Regions from separate parts of the Novilysobacter ciconiae genome, predicted to be linked through region 2. Evidence: riboswitches for the same ligand, from Rfam matches in the RefSeq annotation. Region 2 holds a riboswitch; the other holds the start of a gene.
The links. Region 2 has a riboswitch for cobalamin ahead of btuB (TonB-dependent vitamin B12 receptor). Riboswitches for the same ligand answer to the same signal wherever they lie in the genome.
Positions count from the first base shown of each region.

Region 1: linked by a shared signal. The riboswitch ahead of INQ41_RS03280 (ribonucleoside-diphosphate reductase subunit alpha) and the one ahead of btuB (TonB-dependent vitamin B12 receptor) in region 2 are both predicted to bind cobalamin.

Region 1 covers NZ_CP063656.1:723,092-727,298, reverse strand. The annotation lists gene pyk (pyruvate kinase) at 1-478, opposite strand, end outside; gene INQ41_RS03285 (phosphoglycerate kinase) at 557-1,732, opposite strand; cobalamin riboswitch at 1,867-2,077, shown strand; gene INQ41_RS03280 (ribonucleoside-diphosphate reductase subunit alpha) at 2,451-4,207, shown strand, end outside.
Region 2 covers NZ_CP063656.1:2,521,327-2,525,533, reverse strand. The annotation lists gene INQ41_RS11400 (efflux RND transporter permease subunit) at 1-656, shown strand, start outside; gene btuB (TonB-dependent vitamin B12 receptor) at 798-2,681, opposite strand; cobalamin riboswitch at 2,814-3,058, opposite strand; gene INQ41_RS11390 (TfoX/Sxy family protein) at 3,077-3,430, opposite strand; gene INQ41_RS11385 (GAF domain-containing protein) at 3,427-3,909, opposite strand; gene INQ41_RS11380 (phasin family protein) at 3,996-4,207, opposite strand, start outside.

The sequences.
Region 1 (4,207 bases), 1.1 Mb from region 2:
TACGGTCCGAGAGCTCGCCGTCGTTGAGCACCTGGGTGGCGATGCGCTGGCCGTCGACCGAAGTCACCCGCAACTGCATCATGCCGTCGTCCAGCAGCAGCACGTCGCCGGGGGCGACATCGCCCGGCAGGCCAAGGTAGCTGACGCCCACTTCCTGGTCGGTTCCCGGCGCGGCGTCCTCGCGGGCGACCAGGTCGAACCGCTCGCCGGCAATCAGCTGGACCTTGCCCTGGGCGAAATGGCCGATGCGGATTTTCGGGCCGGGCAGGTCGACCAGGATGCCGACTTCCCGCCCCAGGCGCTGCCCGGCGGCCCGCACCGCGTCGGCGCGGGCGTGGTGGGAATCGGGATCGCCGTGGGAGAAGTTCAGCCGGACCACGTCCACGCCCGCGGCGATGAGCGAGTCCAGCACGCCGGGCACGTCGGTGGCGGGGCCGAGGGTGGCGAGGATCTTGGTACGTCGCAGCAGCGCGGCCATGGAGTCGATTCCCTGCGTGGTCAAGCCGGGAACGCTAGCACGATTGGAAAGCGCTCCAGCGGCGCGGCGGTGGTCGCGTCAGCGGCGCGCCTGCAGGGCGCTGACGGCCGGCAACGCCTTGCCTTCCAGGAACTCCAGGAACGCGCCGCCACCGGTGGAGATGTAATCCACCCGGTCGGCGATGCCGTACTTGTCAACCGCGGCCAGGGTGTCGCCGCCCCCGGCGATGGAGAACGCGGCACTGCCGGCAATCGCCTCGGCCAGCGTCTGCGTGCCCCGGCTGAAGGCCTCGAACTCGAACACGCCCACCGGGCCGTTCCAGACCACGGTGCCGGCTTTGGCGATCATCGCCGCGTAGCGCGCGGCGGTGTCCGGCCCGATGTCGAGGATCATGTCGTCGGCGCCGACCGCGTCCACCGGCTTCACCGTGGCCGGGGCGTCGGCCGCAAAGTCCGGTGCAACCACGACGTCGCTGGGCAGCGGAATGTCCGCGCCGCGCGCCTTGGCGTCGTCGATGATCTGGCGGGCGGTGTCCAGCAGGTCCAGCTCCACCAGCGACTTGCCCACCCCGTGGCCCATCGCGGCGATGAAGGTGTTGGCGATGCCGCCGCCGACGATCAGCTGGTCGACCTTGCCAACCAGCGAGGAAAGCAGTTCCAGCTTGGTGCTGACCTTGGATCCGGCGACGATGGCCAGCAACGGCCGCGCGGGTTCGTGCAGGGCCTTGCCCAGCGCGTCCAGCTCGGCCATCAGCAATGGGCCACCGGCGGCGACCTTGGCCTGGCGGATCACGCCATGGGTGGATGCCTGCGCGCGATGGGCGGTACCGAACGCGTCCATCACGAACACATCGCACAGCGCGGCATAGCGCTTGGCGAGCGCCTCGTCGTCGGCCTTTTCGCCGACGTTCATGCGGCAGTTTTCCAGCAGCACCAGCTGGCCGGGTGCGACCTCGACGCCGTCCAGCCAGTCCTTGACCAGCGGCACCTCGATGCCCAGCAACTGCGACAGCCGCGCCGCCGCCGGCGCCAGCGAATCGGCCTCGCTCCACTGGCCCTCGGTCGGACGCCCGCGGTGGGACATCACCATTACCGCCGCGCCCTTCTCCAGCGCCAGGCGCAGGGTGGGTAGCGCCGCGGTGATGCGCTGGTCGGAGGTGATCGCACCGTTGTCATCGATCGGCACGTTGAGGTCCTCGCGGATCAGCACGCGCTTGCCGGCAAGGTCGAGGTCGGACATACGGAGGATGGACACGGAAGACTCCTGGCGCGATGGCCGGCTGGCGAAGGACGGCATTGTCGCGGGCCGGGGCGGGGATTGGAAGCGTGCGCAGATCGAATGATCCGCGTGCAAACCCCACATGTCGTGTTGACGGATCCGGCCGCCCCCACTATGTTGTGTCCGTCGGTGCCGGCCTCGCGGTTGGCTTAAAACGGGAAGCCGGTGGGAATCCGGCGCTGCCCCGCAGCGGTAATTGGAAACGAACGTCGTCATTGCACTGGGGCGCCCTGCCCTGGGAAGCGGCGACCAGTAGGTGGAAAGCCGGTCACGGCCATCCGCGTCCAGAGCCCGAAGACCTGCCGACAGCCGCGCGAAGCACACCGCGCGGTGACCGGCCTGCGAGTCTTCGGGGGAAGACGGCCGGTGTCGCCACACGTCCACGCGGCGGGTGGGCGCGCGTCGGATCGACGCCGCACGACACCGCGATCTCCTCACGAAAACCCGATGCCCGCGGGGGCATGGCCGCGCCGTCCGACGCCGCCTGTCCGCGGTGCCGGTGTCGTGGACTGCTTCCGCGCGTCGACCTTCGAGGGAGGGGCGACGACCGTGCGCCCTGCACCGGAGCTGTTCGATGACCCAGCCAGACCTCGCCACCGCACCCGCCGATTTCAACGCCGACGTGGAGCCCACCGCCGCCCAGCCGGACGCCTCACCGGGCTTCTCGCTCACCCCGCCCGCCACCGCGATGAGCATGCACGTGACCAAGCGCAACGGCGGTCGCGAGCCGGTGGACCTGAACAAGATCGTGCGCGCGGTTGCGCGCTGCAGCCAGGATCTCTACGCGGTCGACCCGATGCGCGTGGCCACCCGCACCATCTCCGGGCTGTACGACGGCGCGACCACGTCGGAGCTGGACGAACTGTCGATCCGCACCGCCGCTCTGCTCACCGCCGAGGAGCCCGAGTACGGCCGCCTCGCCGCGCGCCTGCTCGCCGGCGTGATCGAGAAGGAGGTCGCGGCGATCGACATCAACGCGTTCTCGCAGTCGGTCCAGCGCGGCTTCGACCTGGGCCTGATCAACCAGCGCCTGATGGACTTCGTGCAGGCCAACGCGCGCAAGCTCAACGACGCGATCGACAACGGCCTCAACGCGCGGTTCGACTATTTCGGCATGCGCACCGTCTATGACCGCTACCTTCTGCGTCACCCCACGGCGCGCACGGTGATCGAGACGCCGCAGCAGTTCTTCCTGCGCATCGCATGCGCCCTGAGCGAGGACGTGGCCGACGCGCTGGCGCTGTACCGGCGCATGGCCCAGCTGGATTACATCCCCAGCTCGCCGACTCTGTTCAACGCCGGCACCACCCACGAGCAGCTCTCCAGCTGCTTCCTGCTGGACTCGCCGGAGGATTCGCTGGAGGCGATCTACCGCCGCTACATGGACGTGGCCAAGCTGAGCAAGTTCAGCGGCGGGATCGGCCTGTCGTACAGCCGGGTGCGCTCGCGTGGCTCGCTGATCCGATCCACCAACGGCCTCAGCAACGGCATCGTGCCGTGGCTGAAAACGCTGGACGCCTCGGTGGCGGCGGTCAACCAGGGCGGCAAGCGCAAGGGCGCGGCCTGCGTGTATCTGGAGCCGTGGCACGCCGACGTGGAGGAGTTCCTGGAGCTGCGCGACAACACCGGCGAGGATGCCCGGCGCACCCACAACCTCAACCTGGCCAACTGGATCCCGGACGAGTTCATGCGCCGGGTCGAGGCCGACGCAATGTGGTCGCTGTTCGATCCGGCCGTGCTGGCGCGCCACGGCACCCAGCTGACCGACCTGTTCGGCGAGGCCTTCGATCAGGCCTATCGCGTCGCCGAAGCGGCCGGGCTGGCGACGCGACAGGTCAAGGCACGCGACCTGTACACCCGCATGATCCGCACGCTGGCCCAGACCGGCAACGGCTGGATGAACTTCAAGGACAAGTCCAACCGCGCGTGCAACCAGACCCTGCGCGAGGGCAACGTGGTGCATCTGTCCAACCTGTGCACCGAGATCCTGGAGGTCACTTCGCAGGACGAGACGGCGGTCTGCAACCTGGGCTCGATCAACCTGGCCCACCACGTCGAGGACGGCAGCGTCGGCGACCTGGCCCGGTTCGACTTCGACAAGCTCGCCGAAACCGTGCGACTGGCCGTGCGCCAGCTCGACCGCGTGATCGACCTGAACTTCTACCCCATCGACACCGCCCGCCACGCGAACCTGAAGTGGCGCCCGGTCGGTCTGGGGGCGATGGGCCTGCAGGACGTGTTCTTCAAGCTGCGCCTGCCGTTTGATTCCGAGCCGGCCCGCGCGCTCTCGCAGCGCATCGCCGAGGAGATCTATTTCCACGCCCTGTCCGCCTCCTGCGAACTGGCCGTGGAGCAGGCCCCGCACCCGTCCTTCGCCGACACCCGCGCGTCGCTCGGCGAGCTGCAGTTCGACGCCTGGAACGTCGCGCCGTCCGATCCCGCGCGCTGGGA
Region 2 (4,207 bases):
TGGTGGTGACGGCCAACGTCGGCGATCGCGACCTGGGCGGGTTCGTCAGTGACCTGCAGGAGCAGGTCCAACAGCGGGTGGCAGTGCCTGATGGCTACTGGATCACCTACGGCGGAACGTTTGAGCAGCTCACATCCGCCAGTCGACGTCTCGCTGTCGTGGTGCCGCTGACCCTGCTGCTGATTTTCGGATTGCTGTTCATGGCGTTCGGCTCGCTGCGCGACGCGGCCATCGTCTTCAGCGGTGTTCCGCTGGCGCTTACCGGTGGGGTTCTGGCGCTGGCGCTGCGCGGCATTCCCCTGTCGATTACCGCCGGTGTCGGCTTTATTGCGCTGTCGGGCGTCGCGGTGCTCAACGGCCTGGTCATGATTGCCTTCATCCGCAGTCTGCGCGAGTCGGGATCGTCGCTGGACGCGGCGATTGTCGACGGCGCCATGGGCCGGCTGCGCCCGGTATTGATGACCGCGCTGGTGGCGTCCTTGGGTTTTGTGCCGATGGCCTTCAACGTGGGTACCGGCGCGGAGGTGCAACGACCGTTGGCGACGGTGGTGATCGGGGGAATCGTCTCCTCGACCCTGCTTACCCTGCTGGTGCTGCCGGTGCTGTATCGGTGGTGGCATGGCGGAGCGGAGGCGCTACCTTCGGTCCGGCCCTGAGCCAGTGGCGCTGGCCGGGCAGCTTGCGCCTCCTGCGTGCCCGAGCGCGGAAGCCGGCACGCTTGTGCAAAAAAGGAAACCGGCGGAGTGTGCCGCCGGTTCCGGTGTTGCATCAGTGTGGGCGCCGCAGCGCCTGCGCACTTACTGGCGCGGGGTCCAGCGCAGGGTCAGGTGCCATTCGCGACCGGCCTGGTTGTAGTAGGCGGCGGTGCGGTAATCGCGGTCGAACGCGTTGGCCAGCTTCGCCTGCACGCTCAGCGCGTCGGTGAGCGCGTACTCGGCGCGCAGGTCGAGGGTGGCATAGCCCGGCAGCGACACGGTGTTGGCGACGTCGTCGTAGCGCGAGCCCTCTGCGATCCCGGTCAGGCCCAGGCGGAAGTCGCCGAAGGCGCGGTCCAGCGAGGCCCGTGCGCTCTTGCCGGCGCGGCGTGGCAGCTCGTTGCCATCCTGGAAGCCGCCGCTGCGGTTCTCGGTATCAACGACGCTGAAGCTGGCATCCACCGTCCACTCGGCGACCTCGCCGCGGACGCCCAGCTCGGCGCCACGCATGCGCGCGCGATCCACGTTGCCGGGCAGACCGATGGCGCCGTCGAACGCGATCAGGTTGTCGACCTTGGTGTGGAACGCATCCAGGTCCACGTTCCAGCCGTGCCCGCTCCAGCCCAGGCCGATCTCGGCCGTCTCGGACTCCTCGGGCACCAGGTCCGGGTTGCCGAAGTAGGGGTAGTAGAGATCGAGGAAGTTGGGCGCCTTGAACGCGGTGCCCCAGCCGGCCTTGATGCGCCAACCCCCGGCGATGTCCACGCCCCAGCCCAGGCCGCCAGTGGTGTGGCCGCCGAACTGGTCATTGTCATCGCGGCGCACGCTGGCTTCCAGGCGATGCGCGCCGAGGCGGGACTGGAACTGGGCGAAGGCGGCGCGGTTTGACCGCGAGTCCACCTCGTACACGGTGTCGCCGGAGACCTGGTCGCGTGACCAGTCCGCGCCCAGCGTGAGCACGTGGGCGGGGGCGAGGGTCAGGTCGGCCTGCAGTGTCGCGCTGTCGCGATCGGTACTGAACCCGCCCATGAACGCCTCGTCCTTGTACTGGTCGGAGGAATCCACGTTGCGGCCGGCGGTCAGGCTCAGCTTCGCGCGCTCGCTGGCCTTCCACGACACGTTGCCGCCGACGACCTGCTGCACGGTCTCGGCGTAGTTGGTGTAGTCGCCGTCGTACTCGTTCTCCCCTTCGCTGCGCATGGCGTGCAGTTGCAGCTGCCAGGCGTCGTTGAAGTCGTAGCCGCCGCGCAGCGAAATCGCATTCTGGATGTAGCCGTCCTTGTCAGGCTCGGGCGCCGCAAGGCCGCAGCCGCCGAACGGGCTGGGCGCGGGATCGCAGGCGTTGAAGCCCTCGGTGCGCTGGAAGGCATAGTCCGCGCCGAACCAGCTGCGCTGGGTACGCCCGCCAAAGCCGGTGCCGAACTCGTGGGCGCCGTTGCTGCCGCCGCCCACGTGCATGCGCGGGGCGAAGCCGGCGTCGCCGTCGCGGCGGGTGAAGATCTGGATGACGCCGCCGATCGCGTCCGCGCCGTACAGGCTGGAGCGCGGCCCGCGCACGATCTCGATGCGCTCGATCAGCTCGACCGGCAGGTTCTGCCAGGCCGCAAGTCCCGAGGTCGAGGAGCCGATGCGCACGCCATCCACCAGCACCACGGTGTGGTCGGAATCGGCGCCGCGCAGGAACAGGCTGGTCAGCTTGCCGGCACCGCCCTGGTTGGAGATCGAGATGCCCGCGCGTCCGCGCAGCAGGTCGGTCACGGATCGGGCCTGGCTGCGCTCGATGGCTTCGCGGTCGATCACCTCCGCCGGCGCCAGGACATCGGCGACCGGGTTGGCGGTGCGGGTGGCGGTGACGATGACCTGGTCCAGGTCGGTGGCCTGCGCCAGCGGCGCGGGCGTGGGTGCCGCGTTGGCGGCGGTGGCGAAGGCGGCTACGGCCAGGCCGGCCGCAATGGCTGCGGCAAGCGCGGTGGGGGTGGATCGCATTGGTGGTTCTCCTTGCGCATGCCCCTCCGTCCCCGGGGTGGCGATGCGTTGCATTGCGGGAGTCGCAACGCGGGAACCGGGCAGCAGGCGGGCGCAGGGCGCAATCTCGCCGCCGCCATGCCCTCCGCATCGCAACCAGTCGACTTCGTGGCCGGTCTCCGGACTTGCGGGGCGTCAGAACCACGACACCAACCACGGCGCCTTCCCATGCCGGAGCACAGTGGCGGTGAGCCGTGACGGGACCTGCCAATGTGGCCGATCCCCTCGCTTACCGTTGCGGGGGCAGTGCCGGCATGGCCGCTTTGGCGACGTCACCGGCTTCCCGTTTCAACCCGTTGGCATGACGCCGTCAGGTCACCTCGAAGCGGGCGCATTGTACGCCATCGCGCACGGGCTCAGTCGGGATCGTGATCGTCGGGGCGCGGGGCGACGGTATCGGCGGTCAGCACCGTGGTGGTAACCGGACCGGCGGGTTGCGCATGACGCGGCGGCGGCAGCTCGTCGATCGCGGCCTCCGCGGCGGCGACCAGTTCGCTGCGCCGTGCCAGCGGTACGTCCTGCCAGTGGCACTCCTGCAGCGCCCCTTCCAGCGCATACAGCAGGTTGAGCGTGGGCCGGAAACCCGCGCGCTTGACCCGCATGAAGGCCTCGACCGGGCCGGTCGCCACCAGCTCCTCGCGACTGCGCAGGCCGACCTGATGCAGCCACGCAGCAGACTTGGGGCCGATGTTTCGCAGCTTGTCCTTCAAGCCAGCGAGTCCACGAAAACGGCGGCGAGCGTCTCCAGCCCGTGCTGGTCATCGGCGTCGAAGCGGTTGAGCTGTGGACTGTCGATATCGAACACGCCGATCAACTCGCCACCGGCGACCAGCGGCACGACCACCTCCGAGCGCGACGCGGAATCGCAGGCGATATGGCCGGGGAAGGCGTCGACGTCCGCAACGCGCTGGGTCTGCCGGGTACTGGCCGCGGCACCGCACACGCCCTTGTCCAGCGGAATGCGGACGCATGCCGGCTGGCCCTGGAACGGCCCGACCACGAGCTCGTTCCCGTCATAGAAATAGAACCCGACCCAGTTCAGCGCGGGCAGCGCGTGATAGACCAGCGCGGACAGGTTGGCGGCGTTGGCAATACGGTCGCGTTCGCCGGCGAGCAGCGAGCGCGCCTGGGACGCCAGCTCGGCGTATTGCTCCGGCTTGCTGCCGGAAAGCGTGGTGGCTGTAAACATGGCAACCAGTCTAGCTGACAATAAAAAACCCGGAGGCTTGCGCTTCCGGGTTCGTTCTTACCGCCGGGGCGGGAAGCGGGCCAGTCTTACTTGGCCTTGGAGGCCTTGCCGGCGCCCTTGGCGAACGACTGGCTCTTCTCGTTGACCGCGTTGGCGACCTGCTCGGCGCTGGACTGGGCGGTCTGCGCGGCCGAGGCAAGCTGCGACTTGGTGATGTCGGCGATCTGCTCGTTGGTCTTGCTGCTGTGCTCCATCATCTTCTGGCTGACGGCGACGCCACGCTCGAGGTTCTCGCGCG